DNA from 4 places in the Pandoraea sp. NPDC087047 genome. Region 2 is predicted to be linked to each of the others. Evidence: predicted binding sites of a transcription regulator. Region 2 holds the regulator's gene; each other region holds the start of a gene.
What was found. The regulator FNR, encoded in region 2, switches genes on or off when oxygen is low (the NO sensors DNR and NnrR bind a similar motif). The targets are predictions, from matches to a motif close to TTGATNNNNATCAA.
Positions count from the first base shown of each region.

Region 1: the regulator FNR is predicted to act here: its motif matches at 1,356-1,369, upstream of yiaY (L-threonine dehydrogenase).
Region 3: the regulator FNR is predicted to act here: its motif matches at 1,863-1,876, upstream of hemN (oxygen-independent coproporphyrinogen III oxidase).
Region 4: the regulator FNR is predicted to act here: its motif matches at 1,964-1,977, upstream of ACIPHM_RS07035 (OmpW family protein).

Region 1 is NZ_JBIUZU010000010.1:119,741-123,944, forward strand. Features, by position in the region: gene yiaY (L-threonine dehydrogenase) at 77-1,225, opposite strand; gene ACIPHM_RS19640 (aldehyde dehydrogenase family protein) at 1,395-2,915, opposite strand; gene ACIPHM_RS19645 (sigma-54-dependent Fis family transcriptional regulator) at 3,244-4,204, shown strand, end outside.
Region 2 is NZ_JBIUZU010000002.1:107,489-111,692, forward strand. Features, by position in the region: gene scpB (SMC-Scp complex subunit ScpB) at 1-818, opposite strand, end outside; gene fnr (fumarate/nitrate reduction transcriptional regulator Fnr) at 1,160-1,906, shown strand; gene ACIPHM_RS03135 (YybH family protein) at 2,244-2,678, shown strand; gene ACIPHM_RS03140 (LysR family transcriptional regulator) at 2,705-3,634, opposite strand; gene ACIPHM_RS03145 (zinc-binding alcohol dehydrogenase family protein) at 3,783-4,204, shown strand, end outside.
Region 3 is NZ_JBIUZU010000008.1:208,168-212,371, reverse strand. Features, by position in the region: gene ACIPHM_RS17130 (YbdD/YjiX family protein) at 1-104, shown strand, start outside; gene hemN (oxygen-independent coproporphyrinogen III oxidase) at 252-1,619, opposite strand; gene ACIPHM_RS17120 (LysR family transcriptional regulator) at 2,240-3,208, shown strand; gene ACIPHM_RS17115 (DNA topoisomerase III) at 3,340-4,204, opposite strand, start outside.
Region 4 is NZ_JBIUZU010000003.1:325,531-329,734, forward strand. Features, by position in the region: gene ACIPHM_RS07025 (TonB-dependent receptor family protein) at 1-289, opposite strand, end outside; gene ACIPHM_RS07030 (DUF2946 family protein) at 472-969, opposite strand; gene ACIPHM_RS07035 (OmpW family protein) at 1,195-1,902, opposite strand; gene ACIPHM_RS07040 (penicillin-binding protein 1A) at 2,158-4,204, shown strand, end outside.

The sequences.
Region 1 (4,204 bases), on a different contig from region 2:
TGTTCCTACGATACCGGTCAGCCGCGATCCGTTCAGGCGGTGACGAAAACGTCCCACACCCGAATCGCGTTACCCGTTAAAACGCCCGGCGGAAAATCTCTTCGATCTCGGCCTGCTCGGCACGGCGCGGGTTCGTGAATCCGCACGCATCCTGCATTGCGTTCGCGGCGAGCGTCGGCACGTCTTCGACCTTGGCGCCAAGCTCCGCCAGCCCCGACGGAATGCCGATGTCCTTCGACAACCGGCGAATCGCTGCAATGGCGACCTTCGCGCCTTCCGCGTCGCTCAGACCCTCGACCTTTTCACCCATGGCGTGAGCGATATCCTTCAGACGCCCGGCACTCACGCTCGCGTTGAACTCTTCCACGTGCGGCAGCAGAACGGCATTGCAAACGCCGTGCGGCAAGTCATAGAAGCCGCCCAACTGGTGCGCCATCGCGTGCACGTAGCCCAGCGACGCGTTGTTGAACGCCATTCCCGCCAGGAACTGTGCATATGCCATATTCTCGCGCGCAGTCATGTCGTCGCCGTGCGACACCGCACGACGCAGGTTCTGCGAGATCAGCGTGACGGCCTTGAGCGCGCAGGCATCGGTAATCGGCGTTGCGGCCGTCGAGACATAGGCTTCGGTGGCGTGCGTCAGCGCGTCCATGCCGGTCGCGGCGGTCAGCCCCTTGGGCATCGCGGCCATCAGCGCCGGATCGTTGACCGACAGCAGCGGCGTGACGTTACGGTCAACGATCGCCATCTTCACGTGACGCTTCTCGTCCGTGATGATGCAGAAGCGCGTCATTTCGCTAGCGGTCCCGGCCGTCGTGTTGATGGCGACGAGCGGCAGTTGCGGCTTCTTCGACTGATCGACGCCTTCGTAATCCGAAATGTGTCCGCCATTGGCCGCGCACAGCGCAATGCCCTTCGCACAGTCGTGCGGCGAGCCGCCGCCGAGCGAGATCACGAAATCGCACTGGTGCTGCTTGAGGATCGCCAGACCGGCTTCCACGTTACCCACCGTCGGGTTCGGCTTGGCGCCGTCGAACACGACCGATTGAATGTCCTGCTGCGCGAGCAGCTTGGCAACCTTGTCGGCCACGCCTGCCTTGGCGAGTCCCGCGTCGGTCACGATCAATGCGCGGCGGAAATGGTATTGACGCAGGGCGGCAATCGCTTCGTCGAGGCTGCCGACACCCATCATGTTGACGGCGGGGATGAAGAAAGTCGTGCTCATGGTCATGCTCCTTATCTGTTCTGTGAGGGGCACACCGCGCGCCGAACGGATGAACATGCGCGCAAGCGGTGTCCAGAATCATCTTTCGCATGCATCAAAGACAGCATCGCACTCGCGGCGCGATGCGTCTTTGATCTGCTGCAAAGTTACGCTTGACTAGAGTGAGTGCTCAGAAGAAACCGAGCGGATTGACGTCGTAGCTCACCAGCAGATTCTTCGTCTGCTGATAGTGGCCGAGCATCATCTTGTGTGTCTCGCGGCCAATGCCGGACTTCTTGTAGCCACCGAACGCGGCGTGTGCCGGATACAGGTGATAACAGTTGGTCCACACGCGTCCGGCCTGAATGCCGCGTCCCATGCGATACGCGCGATTGATGTCGCGGGTCCAGACCCCGGCGCCCAGACCGAACTCGGTGTCGTTGGCAATCGCGAGCGCCTCGGCTTCGTCCTTGAAGGTCGTCACGCCCACGACCGGTCCGAAGATTTCCTCCTGGAACACGCGCATGCGGTTCTCGCCCTTGAGCAGCGTCGGCTGAATGTAGAAACCCGAGGCGAGCGGACCGTCCAGCATCTCGATGCCACCCCCGGTCAGCACCTGCGCGCCTTCCTTGCGTGCCAGATCGAGATACGTGAGGATCTTGTCGAATTGCTGCTGCGACGCCTGCGCCCCGACCGCCGTGTCGGTGTCGAGCGGATCGCCGCGTTTGATGCGCTCGACACGCTTCATCACCACTTCCATGAAGGGCTCGTAAATCGATTCCTGCACCAGCGCCCGCGACGGACAGGTGCAGACCTCGCCCTGATTCAGGAAGCCCAGCACGAGGCCTTCAGCGGCCTTCTCGATGAACGCCGGCTCGGCGCGCATGATGTCGTCGAAGAAGATGTTCGGCGACTTGCCGCCCAGCTCGACCGTGCTCGGGATCAGATTGGCGGCGGCGCGCGTCAGAATGTGATTGCCCACCGGCGTCGAGCCCGTGAAGGCGATCTTGGCGATACGTTTGCTTGTGGCGAGCGCCTCGCCCGCTTCCTTACCGAAGCCCTGCACGATGTTGAGCACGCCCGGTGGCAACAGATCGCCGACCAGCTCGGCAAACAGGGTGATCGACAGCGGCGTTTGCTCTGCGGGTTTGAGCACCACGCAGTTGCCCGCGGCCAATGCGGGCGCGAGTTTCCACGCGGCCATCAGCAGCGGGAAATTCCACGGAATGATCTGGCCGACGACGCCCAGCGGCTCATGGAAATGATAGGCGGCCGTGTGTTCGTCGATCTCGGCCGCGGTGCCTTCCTGCGCGCGAATGCACCCGGCGAAGTAGCGGAAGTGATCGATGGCCAGCGGCAGGTCGGCGGCCAGCGTCTCGCGCACGGGTTTGCCGTTGTCCCACGTCTCCGCAACGGCGAAGCGCTCCAGTTGCGATTCGAGACGGTCGGCAATCTGCAACAGAATGCGCGAGCGCGCTTGTACGGACGTTTTTCCCCACTTGGACGCCGCAGCATGCGCGGCGTCGAGCGCCAGTTCGATGTCCGCGCCGTTGGAGCGAGGGAATTCGCCGATGGTCGCGCCGGTGACGGGCGAGGTGTTGACGAAGTAGCGTCCCTCCACGGGCGGTACGAACTTGCCGCCGATGAAGTTCTCGTAACGCGCTTGCAAAGACAGCAGGGCACCGGGCGTGCCGGGTGGGGCGTATCGCATGTTATGTCTCCGGGTATTGTTGTGTCGGTGGCTCGCCGGCCACGCGCCAGAGACTAAGCAAGTCGCGGGCCACCCCCGGCAGATATCGCATCGACGCGCGTTCGGGCGGTGTCGGGGCCGCGTGGTGCAGTGCAAGATGTGCCGATTCCGTGACACCTTTGTCTCGCGCCATGACACCCGTTGTATCGCGTTCGTGACACCCGACGGCCTATCGTCAATCGCATGACGGCTTCCGATTGACATAGCGCATTGCAATCGGCTCCGGCATGGGAGATGCTTCGGGAACGACTACGAGATCAACAGATCATCCGGCACGGGGGAGACACCAATGCCACCTACTGCAGAGTCTGCGCACGCGCGACGCGTGCTGAATGTCGCGCAGGGCCACCAGCCGTCCGGCGTGGCGGCCACGGACCCGAATATCGCCAGTTCATGGCGTCGCTGTCTGGACACGCATGCGCTCGATCCGGGCGCGCGTATGGCGCCCCGTGTTCTGGCGTCCTCACAATTGCGTGAGCGTCGCAGTGCGCTGGAGTGCCTGCGCAGCGTATCGATGCCGGTGCTGGAGCGTCTGCAACGTCAGTTGATGAACCCGCGTCAGGCGGTGTTGCTGACGGCGCCCGATGGCGTGATCGTCGAATCCCGTCTGCACGACGGCTCGCGCGACGATTTTCATCGCGCCGGGTTGTGGCCGGGGGCGGACTGGAGCGAGTCGTGCGAGGGCACCAACGGCATTGGCACCTGCGTCGTCGAGCGTGCGCCCGTCATCATCTGCCAGCAGGAGCACTTTCGGGCGCTGCATACGCCGCTCACCTGCACGGCAAGTCCCGTGTTCGCGCCGCAGGGCGAATTGCTCGCCGTGATCGATGTGTCGTCCACGAGTACCGACGTCACCCGGCAAAGCCAGTTTCATACGCTCGCGCTGGTCAACCTGTCGGCGAAGCTCGTGGAGAGCGAGTATTTCTTTCAGCACTATCGCAACGAGTGGCTGCTGCAATTACAGGAGCAGGCCGATCATCTGGGCGGCTTCGCGCAGGCGTTGCTCGCGTTCGACGATTCGGGACGCGTGTTCGCCGCAAATCAGAGCGCATTGAATCGTCTCGGTGTCACGCGCGACGCCATTGTCGGCACGCGCGTAGATCGGTGGTTTGCGCAAACGCTCGACGCGTTGCTCGCGCAAGCGCACCCGTCGCCGAGCGCGTGCTGGCCGATTCGTACGCATACGGGCGAGCTGCTGCTGGCCATGTTGCGCGCGCCGGCGCGTGCGGTGCGACGCGTGACGCGTCTGC
Region 2 (4,204 bases):
ACTTCGGTCATGGCCTCTGCGCCGACCTCCGGCAATGCCTGCGCCTGCCCTTCGCCTTCGGCCATGACAGCCTCCAGCAGGGTATCTTCCAGCAGCGCCTCGTCGGCAGCTGCCTGCTCACGCTGCGCCTGCGGCACGCCTTGCGCGAGCGGAAGATCGTCAGCCCGCACCTGCGCCAGACGCGCTAGCGCTTCGGCATCCGCGACCGGTGCATCGTCCGATGCAGCCTCTTCGGCTTCTTCGCCCTCGGCACGCTCGCCGAATTCGATATTCTGCTGCGCAAGCAAATCGATCTGCGCCTGTGCGGCCGGATCTTCGAGCGGCGGCAGCGCATCGAGCGCACGCAGGCCGAGATCGTCGAGGAAGTCCTTGGTCGTGGCGTACAGACCGGGGCGTCCCGGCACGTCACGATGACCAATCACCTCAATCCAGCCACGATCTTCGAGCTGTTTGATGATCTGTGTGTTCACCGTCACGCCGCGAATCTCTTCGATATCGCCACGCGTGACCGGTTGACGGTATGCAATGATCGCCAGCGTCTCCATCACGGCGCGCGAGTACTTCGGCGGCTTCTCCGGATTGAGGCGATCAAGGTATTCACGCATGCGCGGACGGCTCTGGAAACGCCAGCCGGTGGCCAATGCCACCAATTCCACACCTCGGCCATCCCATTGCACGCGGATTTCCTCGAGCAGCGCACGCACCGTGTCACCAGACACGGCGTCATTGAAGAGCTTGCGCAGATCGCCGACCTTGAGCGGCTCCTGCGCGCAAATCAACGCGGTCTCGAGGACGAGTTTCGCCTCTTGGGTATTCATGTGCGACTAAGCGGACCGGGGGCTTGGCGACCCGGTATCAGGAATAAATGGATGCTTGGAACACGAGAAACGGTCGTAACCGCTTCGCATAAGCGCGCGCCCTTTTGTGTTCGGTCGTAGTGACGGCGGCGCGACCTGAATGCTTCGAAACGACCTGCCGGGAAAACGCCCAGGCCGATAGTGCGGCGAGACGGACGTCCGGTATGTGCGCAATTATTACTGAAACACCGACGCCCGTAAAGCGTCGTCGAAACTCGCCGCGAAACAGCGCGTCGTATCGCCCGCCAAAACGATGGGTCGACGCCTCATGGTAAACTCTCAAAATAACTTCAGGGGCCTTCATGACCACCGAGATCGGTCGCATTCCCGGCAACCCCATTCCCGTTGCCCAGCCTCGTTGTTCCACCTGCTCGCTGGGGCAGTTCTGCCTGCCCGTCGGCATCCCTGAGCCGGAGCTGGAACGACTTGACGCACTCGTGAGCGAGCGCCGTCGCCTCAAAAAGGGCGAAGTGCTCTATCGCGCCAACGATGATCTGGGCGCCGTCTACGGCATTCGCTTCGGTTCGCTCAAAAGCTGCGTCACGGCCCCGGACGGCCGCGAGCAGGTCGTCGGCTTCCACCTTCAAGGCGAACTCATCGGCCTGGACGCCGTGGCCGACAGCCTTCACCCGAGCACCGCCGTGGCGCTCGAAGACAGCGAACTGTGCATCGCACGCTTCGGCGAATTGGAGACGCTCTCGCGTCAGGTGCCGTCGCTGCAACGTCAGTTGCACCGCCTGATGAGTCAGGAAATTCGCAACGAGCACCAGCAACTGCTCGCCCTTGGCACCATGCGCGCCGAGGAGCGCCTGGCTGTCTTCCTGCTGAATCTCTCCGAGCGTCTTGCCGCCCGTGGCTACGCCGCCAACGAATTCGTGTTGCGCATGAGCCGCGAGGAAATCGGCAGCTTCCTGGGGATCAAGCTGGAGACGGTCAGCCGCCTGTTCTCGCGCTTCGCGCAGAACGGCATGATCGAAATCCGTCAACGCCACGTCAAGATCATCGACGGCGTGGCCCTGCGCGAGCTCGCGGGCGTTCATCACTGCTGAGCCCAGCTTCCGGGGGCGCTAGAGCGCCCCCGCTCATGCGCCCCCTTGCTGGCTCTCACTTCCCCGCTTCCCCGTTATTCCTGCTTTCGTCGGCGTTCTTAGCCGATCCGGCCGACCGGAACCTCCCGCGCCAGCCGTCTCGAAGCCGCACTTCCCCGTTACCGCTAAGCTACCGGCCTCGCCCGGCCGACGCCTTGCGCCAGATCAAGAGTCGCGCGACGCCGCCGGGCCGCCGGGCCGCCGGTGTTCGACAAGCCCGGGCAAACCCTCCATAATCGGCGCGTTCGCCGCCCGGCCCCCTGCCGCCCGGCGTTTCACCCCGACGGAGGCCGCCGTTATGCCCGCTGCCATTTTTCTTAGCCCGGAAGACGCCGAGCACGCTTTCTACGAAGCGCTGCGCGCCGGTGACCCGGATACGTTGATGGATGTCTGGTCGGAAGACGAGGAAGTCGTCTGCATTCACCCGTCGGGGCCGCGGCACGTCGGCCCGGCGGCCATTCGGGCCAGTTGGCGGCAAATTCTCGCCAAAGGCGGGCTGCACGTGACGGTGAGCCACCTGCAAGTGGCGCGCAACCCGTTGTGCGCCGTCCACAACGTGCTCGAACAGGTTCAGGTCGAGACACACCCGGAAGCGCGCTACGCCTTCGTGCTCGCCACCAACATCTATCTGAAGCAAGCCGACGGCTGGCGGCTCGTGCTGCATCACGCCAGCCCGGCCATCGGCCACGAAGACACCGGCTCGCCATTGGCACGCACGCACCGGCTGCACTGACGGCAGCCCCTCAGCCCGCTCGCCACTCAATCCGATGTGCCGCCCGGCGCAGGCCAAAGCGCCTCCCAATACGGCACCGGACCGAAACGCGCTTGCAGGAATTCAATGAACGCGTGTGTTTTCGGCGGCACAAACACCCGGCTCGGGTAGACGGCCCAGATCGCGACCTCCTCTGCCAGCGGATACGCCGGCAACACCGGCACCAGTTCGCCACGCTGCAAGTGCGCGGCAATATCCCATGTCGACTTGAGCGCAATGCCGAGGCCCGCCAGCGCGGCATCACGCAGCACCTCCCCGTTATCCGACACCAGACGCCCGCCTACGCGCACACTGAGCGGGCCACCCGGCGTCACGAACCGCCAGTCGCGCTGCTCCCCGAAAATCAGGCAGTCATGCTTGGCAAGATCGCCAGGATGCTTCGGCGCACCGTTCGCCGCGAGATAAGCCGGAGACGCGCACAACGTCCGCCGACTGGCCGCCAGTTTGCGAGCAACGAGTGTCGAATCCCGCAACGCACCCACGCGAATGGCAAGATCGCCCCCCTCTTCGAGCAGATCGACAACGCGATCCGTCAGTCGGAAATCCAGCGAAATCCCGGGGTAGCGTGCGAGGAAGTCGGGCAACGCGGGCGAGATATGCTGACGCGCGAACGAAGACGAGCACGACACCCGCAAACACCCTTGCGGCGCCGCCAGCCCCTGCCCGACGCTCGCCAACGCCTGAGCCTCTGCCGCGAGCAACGCCTGCGCCTGCGCCAGAAACACCTCACCTTCCTGCGTGAGCGCCACACGCCGCGTCGTTCGGTGCAACAGCCGTGCGCCGAGCGCGCCTTCGAGTTGCGCGAGACGCGTACTGGCTGTCGCCGGCGACAGCCCGCGCTCGCGCCCCGCCGCCGACACATTTCCCAGCGCCGCCACACGAACGAACAACGCTACGGTATCGAGGTCCAATGCCATTTAACGGATTTTCCAAAAAATCTTTTCCACATTATCCGAATTATCAAAGCAATCGACTAGCCGTAGTCTTTCGCCATCGCATCAAATTCAAGTGCGTCGCCAAAGCGCCACAGCGCAGGCGGTGCGTTACCCCTTCAGGAGAAAGCAGATGAAAGCTGTCGGATTGACCCGTTATTTGCCGATCGACGACCCGAAGTCGCTCGAAGACATCGATATCCCGACCCCCACGCCGACCGGCCGCGACGTGCTGGTCAAGGTCGAAGCCATTTCCGTGAACCCGGTCGACACCAAGGTTCGCGCCCCGAAAGACAAGGTCGAAGCCACACCGCGCGTGCTCGGCTGGGATGCCGCGGGCACGGTTGCCGCCGTCGGCGCTGACGTCACCCTCTTCAAGGTCGGCGACCCGGTGTACTACGCGGGCAGCATCACGCGCCCCGGCGCGAACAGCGAATTCCATCTGGTAGACGAACGGATCGCCGGCCATATGCCCGCATCGCTCGATTTCACGAGCGCCGCGGCCCTGCCACTGACCACGATCACCGCGTGGGAAGCGCTGTTCGACCGGCTCGG
Region 3 (4,204 bases), on a different contig from region 2:
TGCAGGCCACGCATCCGGATCAGCCGGTCATGAGCTACGAGGCGTTCTTCCGCGAACGGCAGGAAGCGCGTTACGGCGGCAAGCTCGGCGGACGGTGCTGTTGATGGACATTCCCCGGCGACATCGATAATCCTTCGATGGCGTTGGGAATGAGAAACGCCCGGTGGAGATCCCACCGGGCGTTTTGTTTTCCGGGCGACGCAATACGTGATACGCGATGTGCGATGCGCGCCAGGCGAGTCGTCTCTCGCTCAGATGATTTTCGCGCAATGCGCGTTGGCGGCGCTGCCGCGATAACCGTCGAAGACCTGTGCCACCACACGCACCAGCAAACGCCCGGCGGGCAGAATGCGCAGCCCGCGGGCGTCGATTGCTACGAGGCCGTCGGCGGCGAGATCGGCCAATTCGCCGAGCTCGCTGGCGAAGTAGGCAACGAAATCGATGTCGTGCGCTTGCTCGATGGTGCTGAAATCCAGCGCCATGTGGCACATCAGACGGGAGATGACGTCGCGCCGGATATGGTCGTCTGCCTCCAGTCGCACGCCGCGCGCGATGGCGAGGCCGCCTGCATCGATGGCTTCGTAATACGTCTTCAGGGTCTTGGCGTTCTGCGCGTAGCAGTCGCCCACGCGTCCGATCGCCGACATGCCAACGCCGATGAGATCGCAATCGGCCCGCGTACTGTAGCCCTGAAAATTGCGATGCAGCGTGCCCGCGGCCTGTGCGAGCGCGAGTTCGTCGCCGGGACGCGCGAAGTGATCCATCCCGATATAGACGTAACCGGCCGCGCTCAGCCGGGCGACGATCATTTGCAGCAGCGCGAGCTTTTGCGGGCCGTCCGGCAAGGCGTCGGGCAGGCAGCGCTGCATCTTGAACTGCCCGGGCAAATGCGCGTAGCTGAAGACCGACAGCCGCTCCGGGGCCATCTCGATCACGGCGTCGAGGGTGTCCGAGAACGACGCCATGGTCTGGTGCGGAAGACCGTAGATCAGATCGAAATTGACCGACTTGAAGCCGCAGCGTCGTGCGGCGTCGAGGGTGGCTTCGACCAGCGCGCGCGGCTGCACGCGATGAATGGCCGCCTGAACGCGGGGATCGAAGTCCTGCACGCCGATGGACAGCCGGTTGAAGCCGAGCGCACGCAGGGCGCGAATCGACGCCGGCCCGGCGCTGCGCGGATCGATCTCGATGGAGTATTCCGCGCTCGCGTCGTGCGTCATGACGAACTGACGGCGAATCGCGTCGATGAGCGACGCGATCTGTTCCAGTGACAGGAACGTTGGCGTGCCGCCGCCCCAATGCATTTGCGCGAGGGCGCGGCCTGCGCCGAGCAACGACGCTTGTCGTGTGATCTCGGCGTGCAGGCGCACCACGTAGGCGTCGGCATGGGTGCGATTGTTCGTGACGATCTTGGTGCACGCACAATAGAAGCACACGGTGTCGCAGAACGGAACGTGCAGATAGAGCGAGACGGGCTTGCCGGTGCGCCTGGACTGCGAGGCGGCGCGGGCATAGTCGCTGGCGCCGAAATCGTCGCGAAATTGCAGTGCAGTGGGGTACGACGTGTAGCGCGGGCCGCTCACGTCGTATCGGCCGAGCAGGCGAGCGTCGAAGGGAATCGGATCGGCGGGGGCAGCGGGGGACGTCTGGGGAGCGCAGGCGCGGGTAGCGAGGGTTTTGCAGCTTGAGCGGGCTTCACCGTCTGCCGCGGTGCGAGACGCGCAGCCGGGGCACGGGGTGTCAGCGTGCGGGTCGTCAGGGGCGTTTGCACAAGGCGTCGACAATATGGGAAGCGGGTTCATTAGCAAGCGTTGTAACAGGATGTGATATCCCGACTGTAGCTTCGCGGTGAACGAGACGCCGTGACCTGCGTCAAACACCCGGTCGACGGCATGCAAGCTGCGGGCAAAAGGTGCGAAGCGCGAGGGCATTGCGCGAAATGCACCGTCGCCAGCGCATTCGTGCGCCACAGTGCGCATGCCTCACCGCTGCCGTGCGTCGAAATCATTGCCGCGTCAGGCAATTTTTTGACGCCTACGGTAAGCTACGTCCTTATTGCTGCTCTATTGAAGTCCCCCGCCGTGTCGACAGCCCTGGCGGCACGCGCGAGGCTCGCCCCGGAACGGTCCGGGGCGGCGGTCCGACCGGTGCCCGCGGGTATCCGCAGTGCCGGTAGATTGCCGGTCCGCCCATACTCGTTTTTGCCGGAACGACGCGGTACATCACGATTGGAAACAACATGGACCGTCTGCAATCGATGCGCGTTTTCGTCAAAGTGGCCGATAACGGGAGTTTTGCCCGTAGCGCCGCCCAGATGGATCTGTCTGCCGCTGTGGTCACGCGGCACGTCGCAGAACTCGAATCGCACCTCGGCGTTCGCCTGCTCAACCGCACCACCCGTAGCCTCTCGCTCACCGGCGCGGGGCAGGTGTATCTCGAACGCTGCCGGCAGATCATCGACGACGTCGACGAAGCCGATGCCCTCATCTCCAGCGCCTCGCGCGATCCCAAAGGCACCTTGAAGGTCGTCGCACCGGTCTCGTTCGGTTTGCGCAACCTCGCGCCGCTCGTCAAAAAGTATCAGGAGATGCATCCGAAGGTCGTGGTCGATCTCACGCTGACCGACCGCGCCATCGACCTGGTGGAAGAAGGCTACGACTGCGGCATTCTGCTCACGCGCATGATCAACAGCGAAAGCCTGATTTCGCGTGTGCTTGCCGAGACGCGCGTGATGCTGTGCGCGTCGCCCGCCTACATCGCGGAGCACGGTGAGCCGGTCACGCCGCAGGAGCTAGGCGAGCACGGCGTGCTGGGCCTACCCAACGATTTCTGGAGCGACGATCGCGTGTTCTCCGGCCCGGACGGCGAAGTGCGCGTGCGCGTGCAGAACAAGTTCATCTGCAACAACACGGCGCTGCTGCGTCAGTCGGTGCTGCTGGGGCACGGCATTGCGTTCCTGCCGTCGTATCTGGTGGGTAACGATGTGCGCGACGGCGATCTCGTCGCGCTGCTGCGCAACTTCACGCAGACGCCGGTCGACGTCTCGCTCGTCTACCCGAGCCGCAAGTATCTGTCGGCGAAAACGCGCGGCTTCATCGATCTGACGGTCGAGTATTTCCGTCAGAACGAGGGCATTTCGGCCGCAGAACGCTGGGTGCCGCCCAAGCTGCCGTCGCCGACCACGCCGAATGCGGAAATTTCCCTGTGACGGTGTGAGCGCGTGATAGCGTGAGCGTTGCAGATGGTAGATGGCAAAACGGCCACTCCGTGAGGAAGTGGCCGTTTTTCATTGCCCCGGTGTCATGGGGCACGAGGCGATGACGCGTGAGCGTCGCGTACTTAGAACGGTGCGTCGTCCTCGTCGAAAGACGCATCGTCCGACTTGCCCGAAGCCTCCGAAGCCGCTGACTTCGTCGCCGGTTTGGCCTTCGCGGTCGTCTTCCCGGCAGCCGCCTTCCTGGCGGGGGCCTTGGCCGCTGAGGTCTTTGCGGCGGTTTTCGCCGCCGTCTTGCGTGCCGGGGCGGCCTTCTCTTCGCCGGTGTCCCCTTCGCTTGCCTCGGCGCCAGCCTTCGCTGCCGTCTTCTTCGGGGCCTTCGCCTCGAATTCGAAGCCGATCTTGCCGTCCTTCTGCTTGGCCAGATAAGCCTTGAAGGTGCGGCCGGTGCGCGACGACTTGAAGTTCGTCAGCAAATCCGTCTTGCCCTCGGTGAGCAGTTTGTGAATCTGCTCGCGGGTGATTTCCTGCTGGAGAATCACCTTGCCGGACGTGAAGTCGCAGGTCTTCGGATTGGCCACGGCGTTTTCGCAGACATAACGCATGCCGTGCTCGAACACGCGCCCGTTGCACTTCGGGCAGTGACCGACCGGTTCCTGACCGGTGAAGTCCGGGGCTTCGCCGTCTTCGTCGCCGTTGTCCTGGCCGAAGTCGAACTCGAGCTTGTAGCCCATTTCGTCATCGGGCGAGAGCTTGATGATGGCCGAGAACGGACGCCCCATCTTGCTGCGGAACCCCGAGAGCGGTCCGATCGTCTTGTTCTTGAGCAGTTCTTCGACCTCGGGGATTTCGAACTGACGTCCGCCCGGAATCTTCGAGATCGAGAAGTTGCAGTTCGTACACGCGAAACGGCGGTAATTCTCCTTGACCACGCCGCCGCAATGCGGACACGGCGTGCTGAGCGTCGCATAGTCGCCGGGGATGGTGTCG
Region 4 (4,204 bases), on a different contig from region 2:
CGACGAAACCGACGGAGCCCGCCGTCTGGAAGAGGTTCGCTTTCTGGTCGGCAACGCTGGGAGACGTGAGCGACTCCGCCTGCGCAGTCACGTTCGTGACGGGCAAGGTGGCTGCCGGGGCGCCACCGTCGACGGCGACCCTCGTGCCGGTCGCGGCGAGATGGATGACGGCATCGGTGGCGGAATCGGCGACGGGATCGGTGGTGAGTGCGTGTGCGGTGCCGCCCAGCGAGGCAAGGGCGAGCGCGATGGCCGTTTGCAACGGCTTCTGCGTCATGGAACGTGACATGAATGTCTCTCTCGCGACCGCTAAGCGGCCGCCTGATGATCGTGGGTGCCGAATGCACCTGATGAACGCAATGCACGCAACGCATCCACGCGACAAGCGTGAACGACGAAACGAGCATCAACGCCCGGTGCGTTCGGCGCAAGCTCCCGGCATTGACAGCCAATGACCGGAAGTCGGGAGGATCAGAGGGAGAGAACGGGCGGTGCGCGCGCTAAGGCGTCGGAGAAACGGGCGCGCGGGTAGTGCGGTATCGACGCTCGGGGGGCGTCGTCGATGCCAGCCTGCGCGACGGGCGGGAGGGACAGAAAATCGGTGGTGACGAGCGGCTGATGGGCCCAGAGTGCGCAGTAGCCGCACTTCTCCCAATGGTCTGCCGAGGCGAGCGAATGATCGGCGCCGCCGTGACTGCTGTGCAGACCTGCGGCCTGCGAGTGAGCGGGAGGGGCCTGGGCGTCGTCGTGGCCGGTGTGGCCGTCGTGGGCCTGTTCGCGCTGGGCTTCGGCGCGCGGTGTCGTCGCCGTTCCCAGTGCCGCCTGTGTGCCCTGCACCGTGCAGTAGACCGCGAAAGGGTCCTGCTGCATGGCGGCCCGCCACTGCGCAATCGCAGGCATGAGCGCTGCCAGCAGGATCGCCAGCAGGGCGATCCCGATTGCGACGCGATGCTGACGGAGCTTGCGCATGCCTTGACCGGGTTAGGGGCTGAGCGATGTGATGGTGAAATCACATCAATGTGAACATCAGGGAACCAGGCATTGTAGGTGCTGTCGTCGCGCGGCGTAAATGCTTTGCGTTCTCATGTAGGGAGGGCGCGACAATTTGCCGCATCGCCTGCCGGAACCGGAAAAAAAGGAGCGCCACGGCCCCCCAGCGCGTGGCGCTCCCCACCGGAACGGAACGTCGGAGCGTTAGAACTTCACGCCCACACCAACGCCGACGATCAGCGGGTCGATGTGCAGCGTGCCGAGATCGGTGCCCGCGAGCGAGGTGTCCGTCTTCATCCAGATCTTCTTGATGTCGAAGTTGAAGAACAAGCGCTTGGTCATCTGAATGTCCACGCCGGCCTGCAGGGCTGGACCGACGCTGTGGTTCTTGATCGAGATTGGCGTGCCGCCCGCGTTCAGGTTGCTGTTCCAGAAACGCGTGTAGTTGATACCCGCACCGACATACGGACGCACCTTGCCTGCGTGGTTGAAGTGGTATTGCAGCAGCAGGGTCGGCGGCAACACGTTCACACCGCCGAGATGGCCGAGGTTGGACGTGAGCTGATGGCGCGACATGCCGAGAATGAGTTCGACACCGACGTTGTCGAGAATCATGTACGTGAAGTCGAGCTCGGGCACGATGGCGTTGTTCACGGTCACGCCGAGCGTCGGCAGCACGCTGCCGCTCGCGTGCGAGTCCGGCAGGATGCCGATGGCACGCACCCGCGCGAGGATGTCGCCGGCATAGATGCCTTGCGAGCTGTCCTTGATGAAGCCGAAGGTCTTTCCCGTCTCGGGGGCGGCGTCGCCGGATGTCTGTGTGGTGGTTTGCGCCGTGGCAGCGTTGCTGAAGAAGGCGGCACCGGTAACCAGCGCGGTTGCGATTGCCGCGGCGCCGAGGGAGTGCTTCATGGTGTTTTCCAAAGTCGTGAGTGAGCACGACCGATGGTAGAAGCAGGTGACGCCGGCGGACTTGATGCGCGTCAAGCGCGGGAAAACGCGTGTGCATTGTGCGACAAACTGTCGCGCGGGTCGGGGGGCTGTGCGTTTTGGTAGGATGCGGACTTTGCCACGCGTTCCCCCATCGTGAAGCGCCCGATTTCGTCGCTGCTGTCATCGCTGTTTGCATCGCTTCTCCATGCCCTCGTCCGAGCGGGACGGTATGGTCTGCGTCTTTTGCAACCCCTGCAACCATATGCGGCTCGCGCCTGGTATCACCTGCGCCACCCCACGCGTCGGGGCGTCCTTATCGCGATTGCGGCACTACCGTGTCTGCTCGTCGCTTACACGCTGATCCTGATCCCGTTCACGCCGAGCATTCGCGATATCCGCCGCGCGAAAGTCGACCAGCCGGCACAGGTGCTGTCTGCCGACGGCAAGCTCATCGCCGAGTTCCGGCCGTCGAATCGCGAATGGGTGTCGATCAAGGATGTCTCGCCGAATGTGGTCAAAGCGCTGGTGTCGACCGAGGATCACCGCTTTTACGAGCACCACGGCATCGACTTGAAGCGTACGGCGGGGGCGGCCTTGCGCACGTTCTCGGGTGACCGTCAGGGCGGCTCGACCATTACGCAGCAGCTCGCACGCAATCTGTATCCGGACGACATCGGCCGCGCCCCCACGCTTACCCGCAAGATCAAGGAAGCGATTACCGCGCTCAAGATCGAGGCGCTGTACACGAAGCCGGAGATTCTCGAAACGTACCTGAACACGGTGCCGTTCCTGTACAACGCGTACGGCATCGAGATGGCGGCGCGCACGTATTTCGACAAGTCGGCCGATCAGCTTGATGTCGTCGAGGCAGCCACGCTCGTCGGCATGCTCAAGGGCAATAGCTATTACAACCCGGTGATCAATCCCGAGCGCGCGCTGCAACGCCGTAATACCGTGCTCGCGCAGATGGTCAAGTACGGGGATCTCGACGCGTCGAAACTCGCCGCGCTGCAAAAGCGTCCGCTGCGCATCGACTTCGAGCGTCAGACGCAGGAGCCGGGGCCCGCGCCGCACTTCGCGCAACAACTGCGAAAATGGCTGATCGGCTGGGCGGATCGCAACGACTACAACATCTATTCAGACGGTCTGGTCGTGCACACCACCATCGACTCGCGTTTGCAGACGATGGCGACGCAGGCGCTCACGCGTCAGGCAAATCAGTTGCAGGGCATTGCCGATGCGAACTGGTCGGCGCGCGGCGGCTGGCGTGACAGCACGGCGCTGGTGCAGGCATTCGTGCGCGAGTCGGCCGAGTATCGCAATGCGGTGACTGGCGGCGAAGCGCCCGAGGCGGCCATGAAACGTCTGCTCGCCGACAAGACCTTTATGCAGAATCTGCGCGTGACGAAGACTCGCGTGCAAGCCGGGTTCCTGGCCATCGATCCGCGCACGGGCGAGATTCGCGCGTGGGTCGGCAGCCGTGACTTCACGACCGATCCGTTCGATCACGTGCAGCAGGCACGCCGTCAGCCGGGGTCGACGTTCAAGCCATTCGTGTACGGTGCGGCCTTTATCAAGGGACGCAAGCCGGACGACACCATCGTCGATCAGACCGTCGAAATCCCGCTGGCGGGCGGCGAGATCTGGCGACCGAGCGACGACACGGCGCCCACCAACAAGCCCATGAAGCTGAGCGACGCGCTCGCGCAATCGCGTAACACGGTGACTGCGCAGTTGATGCAGGACGTGGGGCCATCGCGCGTGGCGGGACTGGCGCGCGCGATGGGCGTGCGTGAGAGCAAGCTCGATCCGGTGCCGTCGCTGGCGCTGGGCACGAGCCCGGTGTCGCTCAAGGAGATGGTGGCCGCCTACGGCACGATCGCGGACGGTGGCGAGTATCGCGAGCCGACCATGGTCACCGAAATCACGAACAGCGAAGGCGACGTGCTGGCGACGTTCTCACCGGCGCGTCCCGAGCGTGCGCTATCGGAGAACGACGATTACACGCTGCTCGACACGATGCGTGGCGTTGTCAATCGCGGCACGGGCAACGCGATCCGCACGCGTTTCGGAATTCGCGCCGACGTGGCGGGCAAGACCGGGACGACGCAGAACAATACCGACGGCTGGTTCATCCTGATGCAGCCGCAGTTGGTCGCCGGGGCGTGGGTCGGCTTCAACGACAGCCGTATCACGCTGCGCAGCGATTACTGGGGGCAGGGCGCACACAGCGCGTTGCCGATTGTCGGGGATGTGTTCTCGCGGGCGTTGCGTGCCAAGG